Regions from separate parts of the Acidovorax temperans genome, predicted to be linked through region 1. Evidence: riboswitches for the same ligand, from Rfam matches in the RefSeq annotation. Region 1 holds a riboswitch; each other region holds the start of a gene.
What was found. Region 1 has a riboswitch for glycine ahead of PQV96_RS03765 (D-amino acid dehydrogenase). Riboswitches for the same ligand answer to the same signal wherever they lie in the genome.

Region 1 (6,797 bases):
TTCGGTTGGGAAAGGTCAAAGTGATCATTCCTCCGGATCGCTGGTTATCAATATCGGCATCAGAGGCCGCATTGATGTCATCGCAGTTACGCTCTACCGCAAGCAGGAGCTTCTCTGCAAGATCCATGAATTCAAGATCAGTCATTACAATTTGCATATGTTGAAAGTAGCCCAAATTCTAGTGAGTGCGCTTGTCCTTGCTGGCAGTGCGGCAGCCTTGGTCGGATGCGGGCAGCGCGGGCCCCTTTATTTACCGAGTTCTCCCGAGGCTCAAAAGAGAGCGACTTTGCCCGAGACACTGAACCCCGCCTCATCCGAAGCCAGAGAAAAATCCAAGCAATGACTTCTATGCGAACTAGGGTCGTGCAGCCTCTCCTGAGGTGAAGAGTCGATGAAACTGTTGACGTGGCGCACCCTTGGGGGCTTGAACTTCAACTGAACAGATTCAGACAGACTTGCTGTGGCGGCTTGCATCGCAGAAGTTGGTACCTGATCGGCATGAAGAGTCTTCTGAGACTGGGTGAGCGAACCGATCACATCAACGCAAGTTACACAGATTGAGCTATAAACCTGCATCTCAACACTTTTAAATCACAGAGCATCTATGAACCGCGCAGAACTCGTTGAAATCCTCGCCTCCAAGAACGACCTGTCCAAGGCAGCCGCCAATGCCGTACTGGAAACGCTGATCGACACCATTCAGACTGCAGTCAAGAAGGGCGATGCTGTCCAACTCGTGGGATTTGGTACTTTCAAATCTGCGAAGCGTGCAGCACGCACAGGCAAGAATCCTTCCACTGGCGCCGCCCTGAAGATTCCGGCAACCACAGTGCCTAAGTTTGTCGCAGGTGCGAAGTTCAAGGCCGTGGTGGACCCGAAAGCAGCCAAGCGCAAGGCAGAGAAGGCAGGCAAATAAATCTCTGCCGCATTGCTAGCGATATGCAACCGCCAATGCCTAGCCACATTGGCGGTTTTTTATTGCCCGGCAGCCTAGGCAAGTCTCATGTGAGGTTGCCCCTGAAAAGTGGAGTTCTTGACCCTTGTTGAAAATACCGACAAGGAGTTGAGCAACGAGTGACAAGCAAGTGCGTGCGCAGTACACGCGGGAGTTCAAACTGGAGGCTGTTCGGCAGGTGCGAGCTGGCCAGGCGATTGCGGTGGTGGCCAAGGTGCTGGGCATTCCCAAGGCCAGTCTGGGCAACTGGGTGCGACTGTCATCCAAGGGAGAGCTGGACGACGTTGGCAGCGCCGACAAGGCGACCAAAGTCTCGCCCGAGCAGATGGAGATTGCCCGGCTGCGCGCCGAGAATGCTCGCCTTCGCATGGAGCGCGACATCGCAAAAAAAGCCGCGGCGTACTTCGCGCAGGACACGCTGCGAGGTACGCCTGGATTGACCAAATGAAGTACCGTTACCCGGTGAGCGTGTCCTGCGGGGTGCTGGAGGTCAGCGCCAGCGGGTACTTCAACGGACTGCGCCGGCGAGAGGATGGTCATGGCCGACTCCACAGCGATGAAGCCCTGCTGGCGCACATCCGTGCCATCCACGCCGAGGTCAAGGGCAAATACGGCTGGCCACGCATGCACAAGGAGCTTGTGGCCCGAGGCATCCGGGTGGGCAAAGACCGGGTTCGCAAGCTCATGCAGCAGCATGGCATCAAGGCCAAAACGAAGCGCAAGTTCGTGGTCACCACCGACAGCCGCCACAGCCTGCCGGTGGCACCTGACCTGCTGCAGCGGCGCTTCAACCCTGAAGCTCCCAACCAGCTCTGGAGTGGCGACATCACCTACATCCAAACCGACGAAGGCTGGCTGTATCTGGCCGCCGTCATCGACCTGTTTAGCCGCCAGGTGGTGGGCTGGAGCCTGCAGTCGCACATGCAGGCCAGCCTGGTCAAGGACGCGCTGACCATGGCGTGGTGGCGTCGCCGGCCACAACCCGGTCTGATATTCCATAGCGGCCGGGGCAGCCAGTATTGCAGCCACGAGGTCCAGGGCGCACTGAAGGACTGGGGCATGCGTTCATCGATGAGCAGGAAGGGCAACTGCTGGGACAACGCACCGACGGAAAGCTTCTGGGGGCGGCTGAAAACAGCCAGCGTACATGGGTGCAAATTCGCTACCCGTGAGCAAGCCAGGCAGGGCGTGATGGACTGGATGGCCTTCTACAATCACCGCAGGTTGCATTCCTCGCTGGGCTACCTCAGCCCGATGCAGTACGAACAACGCTGGTACGAGGCACAGCGTAAAAAGGCCGCGTGAATCGTGGGTTAAGAAATACACGAAACAGGGGCAAGGTCATCCCCGCCCTGAAGAAAGTCAAGCTCGGCAAAGCGAGCTGGCGAATCCTGGGACAACTCTGCCAGCTAGCCAATAGCCCATCGGGCCTCCAACCTCCGAAGAAGGGGCCGCCTCAGGCCGCCGCAGCGGTCACCGGCAAGCGCACACTGGACGGCGCGGCAGCGCCTGCAACCAGTTCCCCCAGCAGGTCTGCAGTCGCAGCGCTGAGGGTCCATCCCAAGTGTCCATGGCCGGTGTTGTAGAAAACGTTGGCCTGGCGGCCACGGCCTACCTTCGGCATGCATGTCAGGCATCATCGGACGCAAACCAGCCCAAGGCACGACCTGCCGGGTAGACACTCCAGGGAAGCACTGCTGCACCCAGTCCACCAACGGCCGGATGCGATCAGCGCGGATGTCGCGGTTGACGCCATTGAACTCGGCGGTGCCTGCCACCCTGAAGCGGTCTTCACCCAAACGGCTGGTCACCAGCTTGGTCTCGTCGTCCAGCAGGCTGACCGTGGGTGCAGCTCGGCGGCTGGCCTCATCCAGCAAATTCACGGTGATGGAATAGCCCTTGACGGGGTACACATTCACCCGGTCGCCCAGTTGGCTGGCCAAAGCACGGCTGCCAACACCGGCACAAACCACGACGCCGTCATAGCTCTGCTCTGTGACGCCCTCGGGCCCTTTCAGTTCGATACGGGCTTCGCTGCCGTTGCTGCGCACCGACAGCACGTCCTGGCCGTACAGGCAGTTCACGCCCAGGCGCTCACAAGCCTGCGCCAAGCCCTGTGTGAACCGATGAATGTCACCGGTGGAATCACTCTCGGTGTAGTAGCCGCCGTAGTAGCTACCCGCCAGCGTGGGCTCGATGGCCGACATCTCCTGCGGCGTCACGGCCCGGCGCTCCAGACCTCCGGCGGCCAGCAGTTTCGAGACGCGTCCAGCGTGCTCAAAGCCCTTGCGGTCGCGGTAGATGTGCAAGATGCCTTCGCGCCGGTGGTCAAACGCAATACCCTCGGCCTCAGCCCAGACGAACAAGTGCTCGCGCGCGGCGATGGCCAGTCGGGCTGTCTCGACGGTGTTGGCTTCGTAGCGCGGAATGCTGGCGATGAACTCGGCGAACCAAGAGATCTTGTGCCAGCTGGGCCGTGGGTTGACCAGCAACGGCGCATCACTGCGCAGCATCCACTTCAAGCCTTTGACCAGGGTTGAGGGATGCGTCCAGGTTTCGGCATTGGAGGCAGAAAGCTGGCCACCATTGGCAAACGATGTTTCCATCGCGGCATAGCGGTGCCGCTCCAGCAAGGTGACGGTGAAGCCGCGGCGGGCAAGGGCGTAGGCAGTGGTAACGCCAGTGATACCACCGCCGATAACGGCAAGACTCTTCATGGAAATACTCCAAACGTCGAGGGAAGACGAGGCCTGCAGCACACCATGCACGGCAGGCGCCCCCTCTGTTTGGAGCCTGAGAGATTCACCCAGCAACGCGTGCGTAGTGGGCTTGCTCCTGCGGCGGTTTCGGCGGACGAGGCCAAAACACTCTTCAGAGTTGTTGCAGCGAACCGGTCCTTTTGCCTGAGAGTTTCCGGGGCGGTTGCTCCTTCGGCGCCGCGACATGCGCGGTCTCTCCCGGTTCGTGCGAGGTGTACAGACTAGCAGAGCTGTGCAGTCAGCAAAAGGGGGACAACCCTAGAGCCCCATGCATAGACGCCCGACCAAAGCATTTGACGGCCAGGAGTACTGGCTGCGCAACGGGCATTACAAAAAATCGAAGCCATTCAGAAGCAGGCCTTCAACATCTTCAGCTGCCAGACCGCATCAGCCCGCGAGCCTGCAGCGTACCCCCCGCGTCCACGAGGAAGCCCTCTCCCATGGCAGGGTAGGCCCCCGTCAGACCGATCATGGTCACTTGGTGCGTGACCCACACCTCCAGCGAGCCCGAGGGGAACTGCCGTAGACGCCTGCGCAGCATCTGGAGCTGCGGCGCTTGCTGGTCTTGTATAGCAAAAGTGGAGTTCAGTGCGAGCCAGTCTTCATGACGGCCAAAGGCCAGCCGGGCTGTGTCTTGGCAACGGCACCACTGGCTGCTCAACACCGCCCGGGGCTCCAACCCATGCTGCCTAAACCAGGCACCGATGTCCACAGCCTCAGCCCGGCCGGCTTCGGACAAATTGCGCTGTGAACTGCATTGACCCAAGGTAAAGCCTGGCGGATCGCCCACCCCCGGCTCGGTACTGGTGTGGCGAATCAGCAGTACACCGCCCTCACGCGCCATCATGGCAAGAGACGGCGCCGATGGCGCTCCAAAGGCGGTACGCCCCAGAACACACAAACCCGACCCGATCAGCCATGCGCGTCGATCCATTTTTTCATGCTCCAGCGTTGGGGCCTCAAAACGACCTGGCATCGCCGATCCGCATCTGCCTGATTGAGGGCCCGTCTCAGGACTGGATACCAACCGACCATATTTTTCCGTCAGGGGAGCCGCAAATCCATACCAAGCTTCCAGGAAAGGCCGAACGTTAAGGCCAACACACACAAGCGCCAGTATGAAGATGGCGAAAAACTTGCTACCCCTGCGTATCAGGGCGCGCCTATCCATCACCTTCTTGCCCTGGTCGTAATGCCACTTGATGGCAAAAAACATGCAGGCGCCAAAGATAAGAACCTTGAACGTCAGGAAAGCTACCGGAACCCAATCAATCATTCTGAGAAACTCCAATGGTTCGCACCAAATAACCTCATCAACAGCGAGCTCGCATCCATGCGCCCCTGCGTCCTGCTCTGCCAGAGCGCGGACACGCTAGATTCGTGAACTCACCAGCGACACCTTGTTGCTGCCTAATAGCGACAGCGCAGCAAATAGCGTTCGTTAGCGGAATGCTTCCAACAGCAAGTTCCGCTTGCGGACTGCACGGTCTGCCTGAACCGTCAAGACTCCTACAGTGCGAAACAGCCTTTCGGCTCAGTGAACCCGTAGCACCTCAAACTGCTGTTGGTGGGGAGAGACCTGTATCGAGACCTCATCACCTTCGCATTTACCCAGCATGGCCTTGCCCAAAGGTGCTTCGCTACTAATGACCTGAACGAGGTGAGCCCCGCTCACCAACTTCATACTGCCGCCTTCCGGACCGAGAAAAAGCTGCAGCTGCTGCTTATCGTTTGCATCGACCAAGCAAACCAGCGCACCGATTTGTATGCCTTGATTGGCGTCATAGGGGCGCGGATGGAACTGGCGCCAATGGGCCATCGCATGGCGGATGGCTTCTGCGCGTCGAGCTTGGCTCGGTCGCAAGGTAAGCGGCTTCGAGCCCCAACGTGTCGTATTTGTTCTCGGCGATGTTTTCTTCGTGGGTCGCCGCCTCATGGGCCACTCGCACTGCCTCTTCAACCTCCAGCAGGTCCTCGGCTAGTCGCTCCAGCACTTGCTGCCGCAGCAAGAATTTATCCATGATGAAAGATAGGCATCTCAAACAAGCGAAGGCAACTCGTAATTATGAAGGGCTCCGCCCGCCGTTGATACTTGGGCTGGCAGACTGGGATGGAAACGCTTCTGTTATCCCAAAGGCTGAACATTAACTTTGGGCGACTGCTTCAATGACGCAAGCTCGAGACTTCGAACAGAGTGCAGCTCCATCAATGCTGCGCATTGCGCCAGCGATGTCTCATCGATGTTGAAGCAGGGATGATGACGCGGGTACTAGGAGCTGGCTCCTTTTTACAGAGATCCTGCTGTCACCCAAGTGAGCCACTCGCGGTGCCAGCCGGGCGCACAACGGCCACATCTCAAGTTAGGCGCAAAACTTGCATGGTCTTCCAAATGCCGACCTATCACGCCCACCTAAGACTTATCCGGTACCCGTCCAACGTGGCGTCCCGATACCCATGAGCTGGCGCGCCTGCTTGGAGCTGCACTACAGCTTGGAATCGGCGCGCACCGTTGCCCGCTATCGCCATGACGGGCCGCTGCGCGTGCTGCGGAGCCTCTACCCCGAGGGCGACACCGTTTGCCACAACGTACTGGTCCATCCGCCGGGCGGTCTGGTGGGGGGCGACACGGTGGAGACCCAGGTTTCGGTGGCGCCCGGCGCGCACGGTCTCGTCACCACACCCGGCGCCACCCGTTTCTACCGCTCGTTGGGCGAGCCGGCCCGTCAGCGCGTGCACGCCCGGCTGGAGGCTGGCGCACGGCTGGAGTGGCTGCCGCTGGAGGCCCTGGCCTATAACCAATGCCAAGCTGAGAACTGTGCGGTGTTTGATCTTGCCCCAGGTGCCGAACTGCTGGGCTGGGATATCACCGCGCTAGGCCTGCCCGCGGCAGACCAGCCTTTTGCGGAGGGCTGCTTCACGCAGCATCTGGAGGTGCCGGGCGTCTGGCTGGAGCAGGGCCGCATCGCGGCCGACGACCTTCGGCTGCTCAATAGCCCGCTGGGCCTGGCCGGCCAGCGCTGCCTGGCCACGCTTTTCTTCATAGCAGGTACGCCCATCGAGCGCCAGCGCCGCGACGTCGCGCT
Region 2 (6,797 bases), 1.0 Mb from region 1:
ACTACTTTGTCAAGGACGCTTTCAGGAACGAGTTGCGCCGGGTGCTCAATCGGGGCGAGGCTGTTAACGCCCTCAAGCGCGCCATTTATACCGGCCGGATCAGCCCGGCGCAGGCCAAACGTGTCGATGAAATGCAGGCTGTGGCCGATGCGTTGAGCCTGATGGCCAACATCGTGATGGCGTGGAATACCTCACAGATGCAGGCGGTCCTGGATCGCTGGTCGAACCGCCGCCAGGTCATTCCACCGGAACTGATCGGGAAGATTGCGCCCACCAGGCTGGAGAGCATCAACTTGCGGGGTGTGTTTCGCTTCCCGGTTGACCGCTATGCTGACCAAATCCTGCCTTCGCGGCCAAATGCATCGATAACTGGCACCAATGGATGAAACCGACCACGGTTTGACGCCACGAATCGCAGATTTGAAAGTGAACAGGAAAGTCAATCAAATCAACGATCTACCAACACCACCTCCGCGCCAGTGCTAGCTTTTCGTACCGTCACTTATTGCACTGAAAACGAGGAGACCCCTGGTATGGCAACTTAGTGTTGGGTGAGGCCTATGGCGCGGGAGAGTTTCTGCAAGTTGAGAGCTACAAGAATTTAAGGCGATGGGCTAATGAAGTTCTTCAACGCCCTGCCGTCCAGCGTGGTCGAAAGGTCAACCGTACTTGGGGCAAGCTTTCAGATCAACTACACGAACGTCACGATGCAACGGACTTTGACCTCAAAACTCAAGACAAACTGGCACCTCCAAGTACCACTTGAAACGTGTGTGCTAAATGAACAAAAACCATGCTTCTAGATACCCCAATCTGTGATTTTGGCTGGCTGCTCCGGACTTCACTCTTAAGGCCCCCGATGGCTGGCGTTACCCCATAACGGTAGACAATTTCTATAGTATGAGTTGGAGTGAGTAGCACTTTGTACAGATCGATTTATGCAGCTTGCTTTTGGTCATCGACCGTGTAATAAAACGTGCAATGACTGAGAAAAATTGGTCTAAATAATGAGCTAAGTTTTAACCAGAGAACCTCTGATTAACAGAAAAACAGGCTCGTCAAAATCCCATATGAATCAATGACTTATTGGTGTTTTTGATAAACGTGTAATATTTCGTGTAATTGGGTCAAAAGTTGTGTTTCGCAACTTTTCCAAGGTTTAGTGCACTTTTGCTACGTTTGTGAGCCATCTTACTTCCCAAACGTTACACGTTACGAATAGCAAGCGAACTAAAACCTGTGGAAGTTCAAAGCTACATGGGAGGGGCGTCCAGATTCTGGACGGTTCAGCATTGAGTTGATCAACTTATTGGAGTTGAATAAGCAGGTCAATTTCCAGCGCAGGAGTAGATTTTGCAATTGGCGCTTTAAACAAGCAGGGGAAAAGTTAGGGAAATCCTGCAAAACTTCCCCCGATGTTTGGTAGGAGTCAGCAGGCGATGGCAATCTCACGGCCATGAAGCAAAGCAGCCTTGATCTGAGCCTGAGTACCAAGAAGACCCGCAAGCAGGAGCTTCTTGCCCAGATGGATCTGGTGGTTCCCTGGGCTGCGTTGGTCGAGCTCATCACGCCGTATTACCCCGAAGGCAAGAACGGTCGCCCACCCTTTGCACTGGAGACCATGCTGCGCATCCACTGCATGCAACAGTGGTTCACCCTGTCAGATCTGGCGATGGAAGAAGCCTTCTTTGACACCCCGATCTACCGAGAGTTTGCCCAGCTCGATGCCCATGGACGAATACCGGATGAGAGCACCATCCTGAGGTTTCGCCATCGGCTGGAGAAACATAAGCTGGCCGATCAGATTCTGGCCACCGTCAATGATCTGCTGGCAGCCCAGGGCTTGCTGCTCAAGGCCGGAACAGCCGTGGATGCCACCTTGATTGCAGCACCGAGTTCCACCAAGAACAAGGGCAGAAAGCGCGATCCAGAGATGCACTCCAGCCAAAAGGGCAACGAGTGGCACTTTGGCATGAAGGCCCATATCGGCGTGGACGCGGACTCTGGGCTGGTGCACACCGTCATCGGCACCTCGGGCAACGTGTCTGATGTGGTGGAAGGCAACAGTTTGCTCCATGGTCAGGAGACAGACGTCTTTGGGGATGCGGGCTACCAAGGCGCACACAAGCGCCCCGATGCCAGCAAAGACGTCACTTGGCATGTGGCGATGCGCCCAGGCAAACGCAAAGAGCTGGACAAAGAGAACAACCCCGTTGATGCGCTCATAGACCAAGTGGAGAAGATCAAGGCCAGCATCCGGGCCAAGGTGGAACACCCCTTCAGGGTGATCAAACGACAGTTTGGCTATACCAAGGTGCGTTACCGGGGGCTCAAGAAGAACACGTTGCAGCTCAAGACGCTGTTTGCACTATCGAACCTGTGGATGGTGCGCCACCAACTGCTGGCGGCGCAGGGATGAGTGCGTCTGCAAACAGGCCAGAGGCCGCAAAAGCGGCGCGAATGACCAGAAATGGCGTGAGAAATGGCGCGAAGACGCGAGCAAAACGGCTGCAATTGCGCCATCTAAAAAAACGGACCGGTAGCACTTACTAATCCGAGTTGTTCAGGACATCCTTAGACGCTTTGCTTAGTGCGCGAATCAAAAAAATTTTTTTGAGACCATGCACTGACATCGAACTGTGACAGCCCTAATTATTCGAGCTCAATTTTTAAAGTCGAACTGTTGTAGACCAGTAGCCTATAAAATTAAAAACGTGGAATTTACAGTGCGATTGAATTTGCTTTAGCTATGAAAACTTTAAATTGGTGACATAAATTTTCAATGTATTTACTTCAATCATGGGGGGACACCCTACATTTGATAGTCGAGTTGTTAGCGACCGCTGCATTTGCGTTGTCTGGACTGATGAAAGCTGCGGGTAAAAAGCTCGATGCGGTGGGCATTTGTGTTGTGGCTTTTCTGGCAGCTTTTGGAGGTGGCACCTTGCGCGACTTGCTGCTTGATCAACGCCCGTTTTTTTGGGTGCAACATACCGAAATGCTTTGGGGCGTATTGGCCTTGTGCGTATTTGCTATGGTCTTCATGCGACAGCGGCATTTTGAAGTAACTGAAAGAACAATACTCTGGCCCGACGCGCTGGGCTTGGGACTATTTACTGCGACGGGAGTTCACCTCGCCTTGCAGTCACTCATGCCGCCAGTAGTCGCCGTCTTAATGGGCCTGATCACGGGTGTTTTTGGTGGTGTGCTGCGTGACATGGTTTGCAATGAAATTCCCACGGCTTTCAAAGACCACCGCCCCTACGCGGTGTGTTCTTTTGCTGGTGGCTGGACTTACGTGGTCCTTTGGACATTAGATGCTCCAGACTGGATGGCCTTACTGGGGTGCTTATTTGTTACTGTGTGCCTTCGCGCACTGGCACTGTGGCGCAACTGGCAACTGCCGGCTTGGCGGGCTTGAATGTTAAAAAACTATAACCAATGATGAGGTTGTTTAATTTTTTAGAAAATCACCAACTAAGTTAAGAAAAAAAGCAGTAGAGAGCCGCAAGACCCCTACTGCTTATTATTTTGAACTCTAAATGTTGCCAGCAGCAACTGCATGCAAGTTCATTGAATATCCTGATTTCTTTGCTGCAGCTTTGACGATGGTGTCTGACACCAGCTCAGCTGTCACGGCTGATAACGTCCAACCCAAGTGCCCATGCCCGGTGTTGTAAAAAACATTGGGAGTTCTACCTTGACCCACCCGAGGCATCATGTTGGGCATCATAGGGCGCAAGCCTGCCCAAGGCACTACAGAGCGTGTGTTAACGCGGGGAAAACATTGTTCCACCCATTCAATCAATGGGCGGATGCGGTCTGCGCGAATGTCACGGTTCACGCCATTGAATTCGGCAGTGCCTGCAACGCGGAAACGGTTGAGGCCTAAGCGGCTGGTGACCAACTTGGTTTCGTCATCCAGTAAGCTCACGGTGGGGGCACCCAATTGACTTTCTTCATCGTTCAAGTTGACGGTGATGGAGTAGCCTTTGACGGGGTAGATGTTCACGCGATCGCCTAGCTGAGCTGCAAAGTCACGGCTGCCCACTCCTGCACACACCACCACGCTATCAAAGGTATGCAGGCTTGGGGTGGCGTCTTGTTGTGTCACGGTGATGACAGCTTGTTGGCCATCGCTTTGAATCGACGTCACATCTTGACCATACAGCGTGTGCACGCCGAGTCGTGATGCCGCATTTGCTAGTCCATTGGTGAATTTGTGAATGTCTCCCGTGGAATCGCTCTCAGTGAAGTAGCCACCGTAGTAGGTGCCTGCCAATGTCGGCTCGATGGCTTTCATTTCAGCTGGGGTCACGGCATAGCGAGGTAGGCCCCCCTTGGCCAGCATGACTGACACTTTGCCTGCATGGTCGAACCCTTTTTTGTCACGGTAAATGTGCAGGATGCCTTCCTTCTTCAGGTCGAAATCAATGCCTTCTTCCTGCGCCCAAGTAAACAAGTGTTTGCGGGCTGCGACTGCTAAGCGAGCTGTCTCAACCGTGTTGCGCTCGTAATGGGGCATCGCAGCAATGAACTCTGCAAACCAGGAGAGTTTGTGCCACGTAGGTGCTGGGTTGACCAGCAGCGGCGCATCACTTTTGAGCATCCACTTTAGCCCTTTGAGGATGGTGGACCAATGCGTCCAAACTTCTGCATTAGATGCAGAGAGTTGCCCTCCGTTTGCGAATGATGTTTCCATCGCAGCATAGCGATGGCGTTCAAACAAGGTAACGGAAAAGCCGCGTTTTGCCAAGGCATAAGCTGTTGTGACGCCCGTGATGCCGCCGCCAATAACTGCGATTGTTTTCATAGTGAATGAGCTTTCAAAAACGTCAAAGTGTTGAGCACCAACAAGCCCTGTGCATGGCTGGTGCACCCCCTCTGTTTAGAACCTGAGAGATTCGTGGTCCATCGTGTTCAATGCAACCACTTGCTCCTGCGGTGTGCCGGGTGACTAAGACCAGCAACTCTTCAGAGATATCAACGATTCAAACCGGTCCTTTTGCCTGAGAGTTTCCGGGGTGGTTGCTCCTTCGGCGTCGCGATTTAACGCGATCTCTCCCGATCTGAATTTCATAAAAAAACTACGCCAGAAAGCGCTCAGTCAACGCGACCCAGAACGCAGCACCCACAGGTATGTTGCGGTCTTCAAAATCGTAATTGGGGTTGTGCACCATGCAGGCCCCGTGACCTCCGTTAGTTGCATCGCCATTCCCGATGAATAGATAGCTGCCTGGCACTTTGTCGAGCATGTAGGCGAAGTCTTCACTGGCGGTGAGCGGTTCAGTTTGGAGCACCACGTTATCTGCGCCTACCAACGCCACCGCCACTTCGCGGGCTATTCCCGTCTCAATAGGGGTATTGACCAGCACCGGGTAACCGGGCAAAAACTCGACTTTTGCGGTCACGCCAAAACTTTTCGCCTGTAACTCAACGAGCTCCACAATGCGATTGCGCAACAACTCTCGCACATCCCGATCCAGCGCCCGTACGCTAAGCTTTAACGTGGCGTTTTGGGGGATGACGTTGTTGACCACACCCGACTGAAAAGAGCCGACCGTGATCACGGCCATGTGCAGTGGGGGTACGTTGCGTGAAACGATGGTTTGTAGCGCCATGACAATTGCCGAACCCGCAACGACCGGGTCAGCACTCTGGTGCGGCATGGCACCATGGCCGCCTTTACCTTCAATGTGCACCAGAATGTTTTCGCTGGACGCCATGGTTGCGCCTTCGCGCAATAACAACTGACCTGGCCGAAAGCCCGGCAGGTTGTGCATGGCAAAGATTGCGTCGCAGGGGAAGCGGTCAAACAGGCCGTCTTCAATCATCTTGCGCGCCCCCCCAAGCTTTCTTCAGCGGGCTGAAAGATCAAATTCAGCGTGCCATCAAACGTGGTGGACTTTGCAATATGTTCGGCCGCAGCCAGCAGCATTGCGGTGTGTCCGTCGTGGCCGCAGGCATGCATCAAACCCGCATGGCAACTGGCATGGGGCAGCCTCAGTCCTGATCGGTGTGCGTTTGCAGCCAGGCAAGTGGCGGCATGCCGACGCGGTGGGTGAAAGCGCGGGTAAGCGCTACAGCGCTGGCGTAACCCACCATGGGCGCAATGGACTTGAGCGGCTTGCCTCGTTTGAGCAAACCCTTGACTACTGTGATGCGCCAGGCCGTGAGGTAGTCGAGCGCGGTCAGGCCCGACACCTCTCGAAAGTGATTGGCAAAGCGTGCGCGCGACATGCCTGCGGTTTCGGCCAACGATTCCAGCGTCCATGCATGGCCGGGCCGGTCGTGCATGGACGTGACCGCTTTGGACAAACGTGGGTCGCCCAGCGCCGCCAGGATGCCGGTGGTGACCGATGAAATGTCAAGCAGGTGGCGCAGCAACAAGATGAGCAGGTATTCCATCAACAGGTCCAGCGCAGCTTGCCGACCACACTTTTCGTCAAAGGCTTCCTGGAACAACAGGTCCAACGCGGGTGAAAGACTGGACGACTGGTTCAGCGGAATCACCAGCACCTCGGGCATGGCAGAGATCAGCGCGCCTCGGGCCTCGTCGCCCAGATCGACAGACGCACACACCAGGTCAACACCGTCGGCGCTATCGGGCACCAGCCGGTGGGCAGAACTCTGCGGGAAAAACAACAAACTGGGCTCTTCAACCCTGCTGGCGCGCCCATGCCGGTCGATCACGCTCATGGTGCCCCTGCGCATCAAATGCACATGGCCCACATGAGCTTCGGCCTCAAAGGCGGAGATCTGGCACAGGTTGCCCGAATAGAACACGCGTGCGCTGG
Region 3 (6,797 bases), 1.6 Mb from region 1:
GGAATAAGCGCTGGCAGCTATGATTTTTATAGTGAAAGAATCAGGCGCTGGCAGCGAATGCGCTGTAGGCGGTTTCGTCCATCAGGTCGTTGAGCTGTGCAGCGTCTGCCAGCTTGACCTTGAAGAACCAGCCAGCGTTGAGCGGGTCGCTGTTGGCAAGGGATGGGTCTGCGCGCAGGGCTTCGTTCACTTCCACGATTTCGCCGGTGACGGGCATGTACACGTCTGCAGCGGCTTTCACCGACTCGACCACGCCAGCCACTTCGCCTTGCGCGAAGGTCTTGCCCACTTCGGGCAGGTCCACAAACACCACGTCGCCCAGCGCGTCTTGCGCATGCACGGTGATGCCCACCACAGCGGCGTTGGCATCAGCAGCGTTGATCCACTCGTGGTCTTTGGAGAATTTGACGGTCATGGGGAGCTCCTCAAGCAATTGAAAAAGTTTAGGAATCTGCAATGTAAGCGGCTTGGCCCGTTTTGTGGCGGGCCGTTCTGCGCCCGGTGGGGGCGCGCTGGGCTGCTTATCCGCGGAAGTAGTTGGCGGGCACGAAAGGCATGGCGCGCACTTCCATGGGCACGGCCTTGCCGCGCACCATGGCGTTGACGCGTGTGCCCACCGCTGCGAAGGCGGGTGTGACATAGCCGATGGCGATGGGTTCGTTCACGGTGGGGCCCAGCAGGCCGCTGGTCACTTCGCCAATCTTCTGGCCGCCTTCGCTTTGCAGTTCGGTGTGTTCGCGCACGGGCACGCGCTCCAGCGCCACCAGGCCCACGCGCTTGCGTGGCAGCGTGGCGGGGTTGTCGATCTGGGCCAGCACCTTGTCGGCGCCGGGGAAGCCGCCTGCACGGGCACCACCGGTGCGGCGCACCTTCTGAATGGCCCAGTTCAGCGCAGCTTCAGGGGGCGTGGTGGTGGTGTCGATGTCGTTGCCATACAGGCACAAGCCGGCTTCCAGGCGCAGCGAGTTGCGAGCGCCCAGGCCAATGGGCTTGACTTCGGGCTGGGCCAGCAGGGCGCGGGCCAGGGTGTCGGCCTGTGCGGCGGGCACCGAGATTTCAAAACCGTCTTCACCGGTGTAGCCGCTGCGGGTTACAAAGCAGTCGCAGCCTGCGATGCTGAATGCGCCACCGGTCATGAACACCAGCTTTTCCACACCGGGTGCCAGGCGGGCGAGGGCCGTGGCTGCCTGCGGGCCTTGCAGCGCCAGCAGCGCGTGGTCGGGCATGGGCACCACTTTGCAGCGCTGGCCGATGCGCGCCTGGATGTGGGCAATGTCACCCACCTTGCACGCGCCATTCACGATGACGAACAGCGTAGGCTCGCCATCCACCACGCCCTGGTTGAAAAACATCAGGTCGTCGATGATGGTGCCTTCGTCGGTCAGCAGCAGGCCGTAACGCTGCTTGCCCACGGGCAGGTCGATCACGTCCACGGGCATCAGGGTTTCAAACGCGGCAGCAGCATCCGCTCCGATGAGCTTGAGCTGGCCCATGTGCGACACGTCGAACAGGCCTGCAGCGGTGCGGGTGTGTACGTGCTCGGCCATCAGGCCAGCGGGGTACTGCACGGGCATGGAGTAACCGGCAAACGGCACCATGCGGGCACCCAGTTTGATGTGCAGGGCGTTCAGCGGTGTGGTGAGCAGGGGAGCGGCTGGCGTGGCAGGTGCGGAAGAGGCTGCGGACATGGGATGACTCCAGGGCAAATGGGGGCCGCAACCCGGTGGGTTACGGAATTTGCCCTGCTGTCCGCTTTACCTGAGAGATTCACCGCAGCGCCTTGGCTGGCCGTGCGGTTTGCTCCTTCGGTGGATGGCTTCATCACGCACTGTGCGAGCCATCTCTCTCCAGCAAGGGAACGCCCGCATCACTGCGGGCGGTTGTCAGTCCTTTTGCCTGAGCGTTCGGCTGCTGCCTGCGCCTTCGGCGGTGCCGCGCTGCCTTCATCGAAGGTGGGGCACTCTCTCCTGACGGCCGCGATTGTAAGCCTACTTTGCGTAGACCAGGTCGCGCAGCCCTAACGAGATCGATGGCACATAGGTGATGACCAGCAGGCACACCAGGATCACGCCCACGAACGGCAGCAGGTGGCCGACGATGCGATCGAGCGAAATCCTGGCCACCGTGCAGGCCGCAAACAAGTTCACGCCGAAGGGCGGCGTGATCATGCCCAGCGCCAGATTCACCACCATGATGAGCCCGAAGTGCACCGGGTCCACACCAAAGTGCATCGCCACCGGCGCAAGGATGGGCGCCAGCACGATGATGGCGGCGCTGGTCTCGATGAACATGCCGATGATGAACAGCGCAGCATTCACCCCCAGCAGGAACATGGTGGGCGACTGCAGCACGGCTTCAAGCCAGCGGCCAATCGCATCGGGCACACCTGCGCGCGTGATGAGGAAGGCGAACAGCCCGGCGTTGGCAATGATGAACATGATCACGGCCGACGAGAGAGCCGACTTGCGCAGGATGGCGTACAGGTCTTTGACCTTGATCTCGCGGTAGATCACCACGCCCACGAGGAGTGCATAGAACACCGCCACGGCCGAGGCTTCGGTGGGGGTGAACACGCCGCCATAGATGCCGCCCAGGATGATGACGGGCATCAGCAGCGCCCAGCCCGCCTGCAAGGTGGCCTTGCCAAAGGACAGGCGCCCATCTCCATCGTTCTTGCCCCAGCCTTTGATCTTGCAGTACACCCACACAAACGCCATCAGCGCCAGGCTGATGAGGATGCCGGGGCCAAAGCCCGCGATGAACAGCTCGCCAATCGACACTTCGGCGCTCACGCCGTAAAGAATCATGGGGATGGAGGGTGGAATGATCACGCCCAGCTCGGCACTGGTGGCCTGCAGGGCTGCTGCGTAGCTGGTGGGGTAGCCGTGCTTGATGAGCGCAGGAATCAAAATGGCGCCAATCGCAAACGTGGTGGCCACCGACGAGCCCGACACCGCCGCAAAGATCATGCAGGTGAGCACGCAGGTCATGGGCAGGCCGCCTTGCACGCCGCCCACAATGCTCTTGGCAAATTCCACCAGGCGGCGTGAGATACCGCCGGTTTCCATCAGGTTGCCTGCGAGGATGAAGAATGGAATGGCCGCCAGCGGAAACTTGTTGATCGAGGCGAACATTTCCTTCACCGAGATCAGCATGTTGGCGTTGGATACCTGAATGCCCAGAATGGACGCAAGCCCGATGGACACGGCCACCGAGACGGTGAGTGCAAAGCACAACACCATGGTGAAAAGCATGGTGGTGGTCATTGCGCTGTCTCCAGTTCCTGGCGTTGGGGGTCAACCCAGTTGCCGATGATTCCTACGGCGCTGAACAGCCCACCCACGGGCAGCGCCAAATAGGCCCAGAACATGGACACCGATTCCAGCCCCGCCATGGTCTGCACACCGCCGCGCTTGGCGTAGTCCCAGCCAAACCAGACGATCACCGCAATCAGTGCCAGTGCGGCCAGGCTCACCACCGCATCCAGCACGCGGCGCAGGGCTGGCGGGCTCCAGCGGTAGAGGACGTCCACGCTCACCATCGCCCCCTGGCGAAAGGCTGCGGGAATGGCCAGAAACACCATCCAGATCAGGCTGAAGCGGATGAGCACCTCGGTCCACTCGGCAGGCTGCTCCAACACAAAGCGCATCAGGATCTGGAACATGCCCAGCGACGAGGCGATGGCCAGCATCAGGCAGGCCGCTGCCATGGCTGCGCCGGTGGTCCACCGCTCTAATTGAAGAAAAGTTTTTTTCATGAACGAAAAAGCCCGTTGGCGCAATGCCAACGGGCGGTACTAGCTATGATTTGTGTAGCGAACGCGAAGATTCCATGCGATTACTTCACGGCACGGATCTTGTCGAGTGTGGCCTTGCCGAATTGCTTTTCAAACTCGGCATTCACTGGGGCCAGGGCTGCCACAAACTTGGACTTGTCGGGGTTGTCCACCACGGTCATGCCCTTGGCGCGCAGGTCGGCCACGCCCTTGGCGTCGTCTTCGTCCACACGGGCGCGGTTGGCCTTGGTGCCTTCCTTGGCGGCGTCGATGAAGGCCTGCTTGTCTGCAGCGCTGAGCTTGTCAAACGCGGCCTTGTTCATCACGAAGATGCAGGGCGAGTAGACGTGGCCCGTCAGCGTCAAGTGCTTTTGCACCTGGTCGAACTTGGCCGAGATGATCACGGGCAGGGGGTTCTCCTGGCCGTCCACGGTGCCTTGTTGCAGAGCAGTGAACACTTCAGGGAAGGCCATGGGCGTGGTGATGATGCCAAAACCCTTGTAGGCGGCGATGTGCACGGGGTTCTCCATGGTGCGCATCTTCAGGCCCTTGAGGTCTTCAGGGCCGTTTACCGAACGCTTGCTGTTCGTCATGTGACGGAAGCCGTTTTCTGCCCAGGCCAGGGCCTTGAAGCCCTTGGCGTCGAACTTGGCCAGCAGCTCTTGGCCGATGGGGCCATCGAGCACCGCGCGGGCATGGGCCTTGTCGCGGAAGAGGAAGGGTACGTCGAGGATTTTGGTCTCGGGCACAAAGTTGGGGATGGGGCCACTGGAGCTGAAGGCCAGCTCTTGCGTGCCCAACTGCACGGCTTCGATGGATTCGCGCTCACCGCCCAGTGCGCCGTTGTAGAAGGTCTGAACCTTGTAGCGGCCGCCCGTGCGCTTTTCCACTTCCTTGGCAAACGTGTCGATGGCCACGCCCTGGTGCGAGTTCTGGGCGACAGAGATGCTGATGCGCATGGTGGTCTGCGCGGCCGCTGTGGCAACAAAGCCCAAAGCAAGGCTCAGGCCGACGACGAGTTTGGTCAATTGCATGGTGTCTCCTGTGGTGGGGCGCAGCCACGGTGGCGCGCCGGTTCAATTCCATTATGTTGGCCTCCGTCGCGCCAGAGCATCGGGGTTTGTGCTGGTAAGTGTGCTTATCAGTCGCCTGGGCAACTGCGCAGTCTGCCCATAGCTGTTGTGGGGCCCTGAATGGCAAGCGCCCCGTGCTGGCGGTAACCAGCCGGGGCCTTGGCAGTTGGGGCGGCTCCGGTAAGAGCGCCTTGATGCAGTGAGTATGCAGACCGCGCCCCGGTTTTGTTTTCTGTTTTGTCTTCAAATTTTGAATAAAACAGAAATATCTTCTGATTTGGTGTCCGTGGCGGAATAATGGCTGCCATGGACAAGATTGACCGAAAAATTCTCGCTGTATTGCAGGCCGATGCCCGAGCCAGCCTGCAAGAGATTGGGCAGGCCGTGGGGCTGAGCCCTTCGCCTTGCTGGGGGCGCATCAAGAAGATGGAGGAAGCCGGGGTGATCCAGGGCTACACGGTGCGTATCAACCCGCAGGCGCTCGATTTGGCCGATACGGTGCTGGTACAGGTCACGCTCGACAGCCATTCAGACAACACGCTGGAGAAGTTTGGTGAGACGCTGGCCAGCATCCCGGAGGTGATCGAGGCGCACCTGGTATCGGGCGACTACGACTACCTGCTGCGCATCGTGGTGAAAGACACGCGCGACTACGAGCGCCTGCTGCGTGAGAAGCTCTACAAGATCAAAGGCATTCGCCACAGCCGTTCCAGCTTTGTGCTGCGCACGCTGAAAAAGGCGGATCTACCGTTGGGCGTGTAATGGGGGCGTTATGAACAAAAATAGCTGCTGGCGCTTATGTAGTAAGCGCCAGCAGCTATTAATTCAGTAGCGTCTTGGTGGAGCGGCTGGCTGCTGTCAGCCCAGCAGCAGTGCGTCGTCGGCCAGCTTTTCGCCGCGCACCTTCTCGAACATCTGCAGCAGGTCGGGCACATCCAGGCGCTTGCGCTCTTCGCCCGACACATCCAGCACCACCTGGCCCTGGTGCAGCATCACCGTGCGGTCGCCCACATCCAGCGCCTGGCGCATGCTGTGCGTGACCATCATGGTGGTCAGCTGGCTTTCGGCCACGATGCGTTCGGTCAGCCGCAGCACGAAGTCAGCGGTGCGCGGGTCGAGTGCGGCGGTGTGCTCGTCAAGCAGCAGGATGCGCGAGGGCTGCAGCGCTGCCATCAGCAGGCTCACGGCCTGGCGCTGGCCGCCCGAGAGCAGGCCAATCCGGTCAGTCAGGCGGTTTTCCAGCCCCAGGCCCAGTGTGGCCAGGCGCTCGCGAAAGCCCTCGCGCATCGATGCCTTGACGGCGCGGCCCAGGTTGCGGAACGTGCCGCGGCGCTGGGCCAGTGCCATGTTTTCTTCGATGGTGAGGTCTTCGCAGGTGCCCGCCATCGGGTCCTGGAACACGCGGGCCACGCGCTCGGCACGGGCCCACACGGGCATACGGGTGACGTCCACGCCATCGATGGCGATGCGGCCGCTGTCCACTGTCTGATCGCCCGAAATGGCGTTCAAAAAGGTGGACTTGCCGGCGCCATTGGAGCCAATGACGGTGACGAACTGCCCGGCCGGGATGTCCAGCGACATGCCGCGCAGTGCGCGCGTTTCGATCGGCGTGCCGGGGTTGAAGGTGATTTCGAGGTGTTGGGCGCTCAGCATGGGGCTCTTTCGGTGCGCGGGTTCAGGACGGCTTGCGCTTGGCGAACTTGCGCTTGAGCTGCGGAATCACCAGCGCCACGGCCACCAGCACGGCGGTGACCAGGTTCAGGTCTTGTGCCTTGAGGCCGATGAAGTCGCTGTTGAGCGCCAGAGCAATGAAGAAGCGGTAGGCGATGGCGCCGATGATGACCGCCAGCGTGGCATAGATCAGGCGGCGCGAGGGCAGGATGCTCTCGCCCACGATCACGGCAGCCAGGCCGATGACGATGGTGCCGATGCCCATGGAAATGTCCGAG

Region 2: linked by a shared signal. The riboswitch ahead of PQV96_RS20065 (D-amino acid dehydrogenase) and the one ahead of PQV96_RS03765 (D-amino acid dehydrogenase) in region 1 are both predicted to bind glycine.
Region 3: linked by a shared signal. The riboswitch ahead of gcvT (glycine cleavage system aminomethyltransferase GcvT) and the one ahead of PQV96_RS03765 (D-amino acid dehydrogenase) in region 1 are both predicted to bind glycine.

The regions. Positions count from the first base shown of each region.
Region 1 covers NZ_CP117193.1:798,304-805,100, reverse strand. Annotated here, with positions in the region: gene cyaY (iron donor protein CyaY) at 1-145, opposite strand, end outside; gene lptM (LPS translocon maturation chaperone LptM) at 158-343, shown strand; gene PQV96_RS03775 (HU family DNA-binding protein) at 605-916, shown strand; one part of gene PQV96_RS03770 (IS3 family transposase) at 1,086-1,338, shown strand; one part of gene PQV96_RS03770 (IS3 family transposase) at 1,338-2,260, shown strand; gene PQV96_RS03765 (D-amino acid dehydrogenase) at 2,365-3,672, opposite strand; glycine riboswitch at 3,837-3,925, opposite strand; gene PQV96_RS03760 (histidine phosphatase family protein) at 4,085-4,648, opposite strand; partial or broken gene PQV96_RS03755 (hypothetical protein) at 4,759-4,990, opposite strand; partial or broken gene PQV96_RS03750 (GreA/GreB family elongation factor) at 5,249-5,735, opposite strand; gene PQV96_RS03745 (urease accessory protein UreD) at 6,169-6,797, shown strand, end outside.
Region 2 covers NZ_CP117193.1:4,266,905-4,273,701, reverse strand. Annotated here, with positions in the region: gene PQV96_RS20085 (Tn3-like element IS1071 family transposase) at 1-386, shown strand, start outside; gene PQV96_RS20075 (IS5 family transposase) at 1,457-2,419, shown strand; gene PQV96_RS20070 (trimeric intracellular cation channel family protein) at 2,783-3,421, shown strand; gene PQV96_RS20065 (D-amino acid dehydrogenase) at 3,539-4,813, opposite strand; glycine riboswitch at 4,875-4,987, opposite strand; glycine riboswitch at 4,988-5,077, opposite strand; partial or broken gene PQV96_RS20060 (amidohydrolase) at 5,088-6,001, opposite strand; gene PQV96_RS20055 (AraC family transcriptional regulator) at 6,004-6,797, opposite strand, start outside.
Region 3 covers NZ_CP117193.1:2,382,680-2,389,476, reverse strand. Annotated here, with positions in the region: gene gcvH (glycine cleavage system protein GcvH) at 41-415, opposite strand; gene gcvT (glycine cleavage system aminomethyltransferase GcvT) at 522-1,688, opposite strand; glycine riboswitch at 1,736-1,861, opposite strand; glycine riboswitch at 1,875-1,980, opposite strand; gene PQV96_RS11250 (TRAP transporter large permease) at 1,989-3,266, opposite strand; gene PQV96_RS11245 (TRAP transporter small permease) at 3,263-3,757, opposite strand; gene PQV96_RS11240 (TRAP transporter substrate-binding protein) at 3,838-4,809, opposite strand; gene PQV96_RS11235 (Lrp/AsnC family transcriptional regulator) at 5,155-5,610, shown strand; gene PQV96_RS11230 (ABC transporter ATP-binding protein) at 5,707-6,501, opposite strand; gene PQV96_RS11225 (ABC transporter permease) at 6,524-6,797, opposite strand, start outside.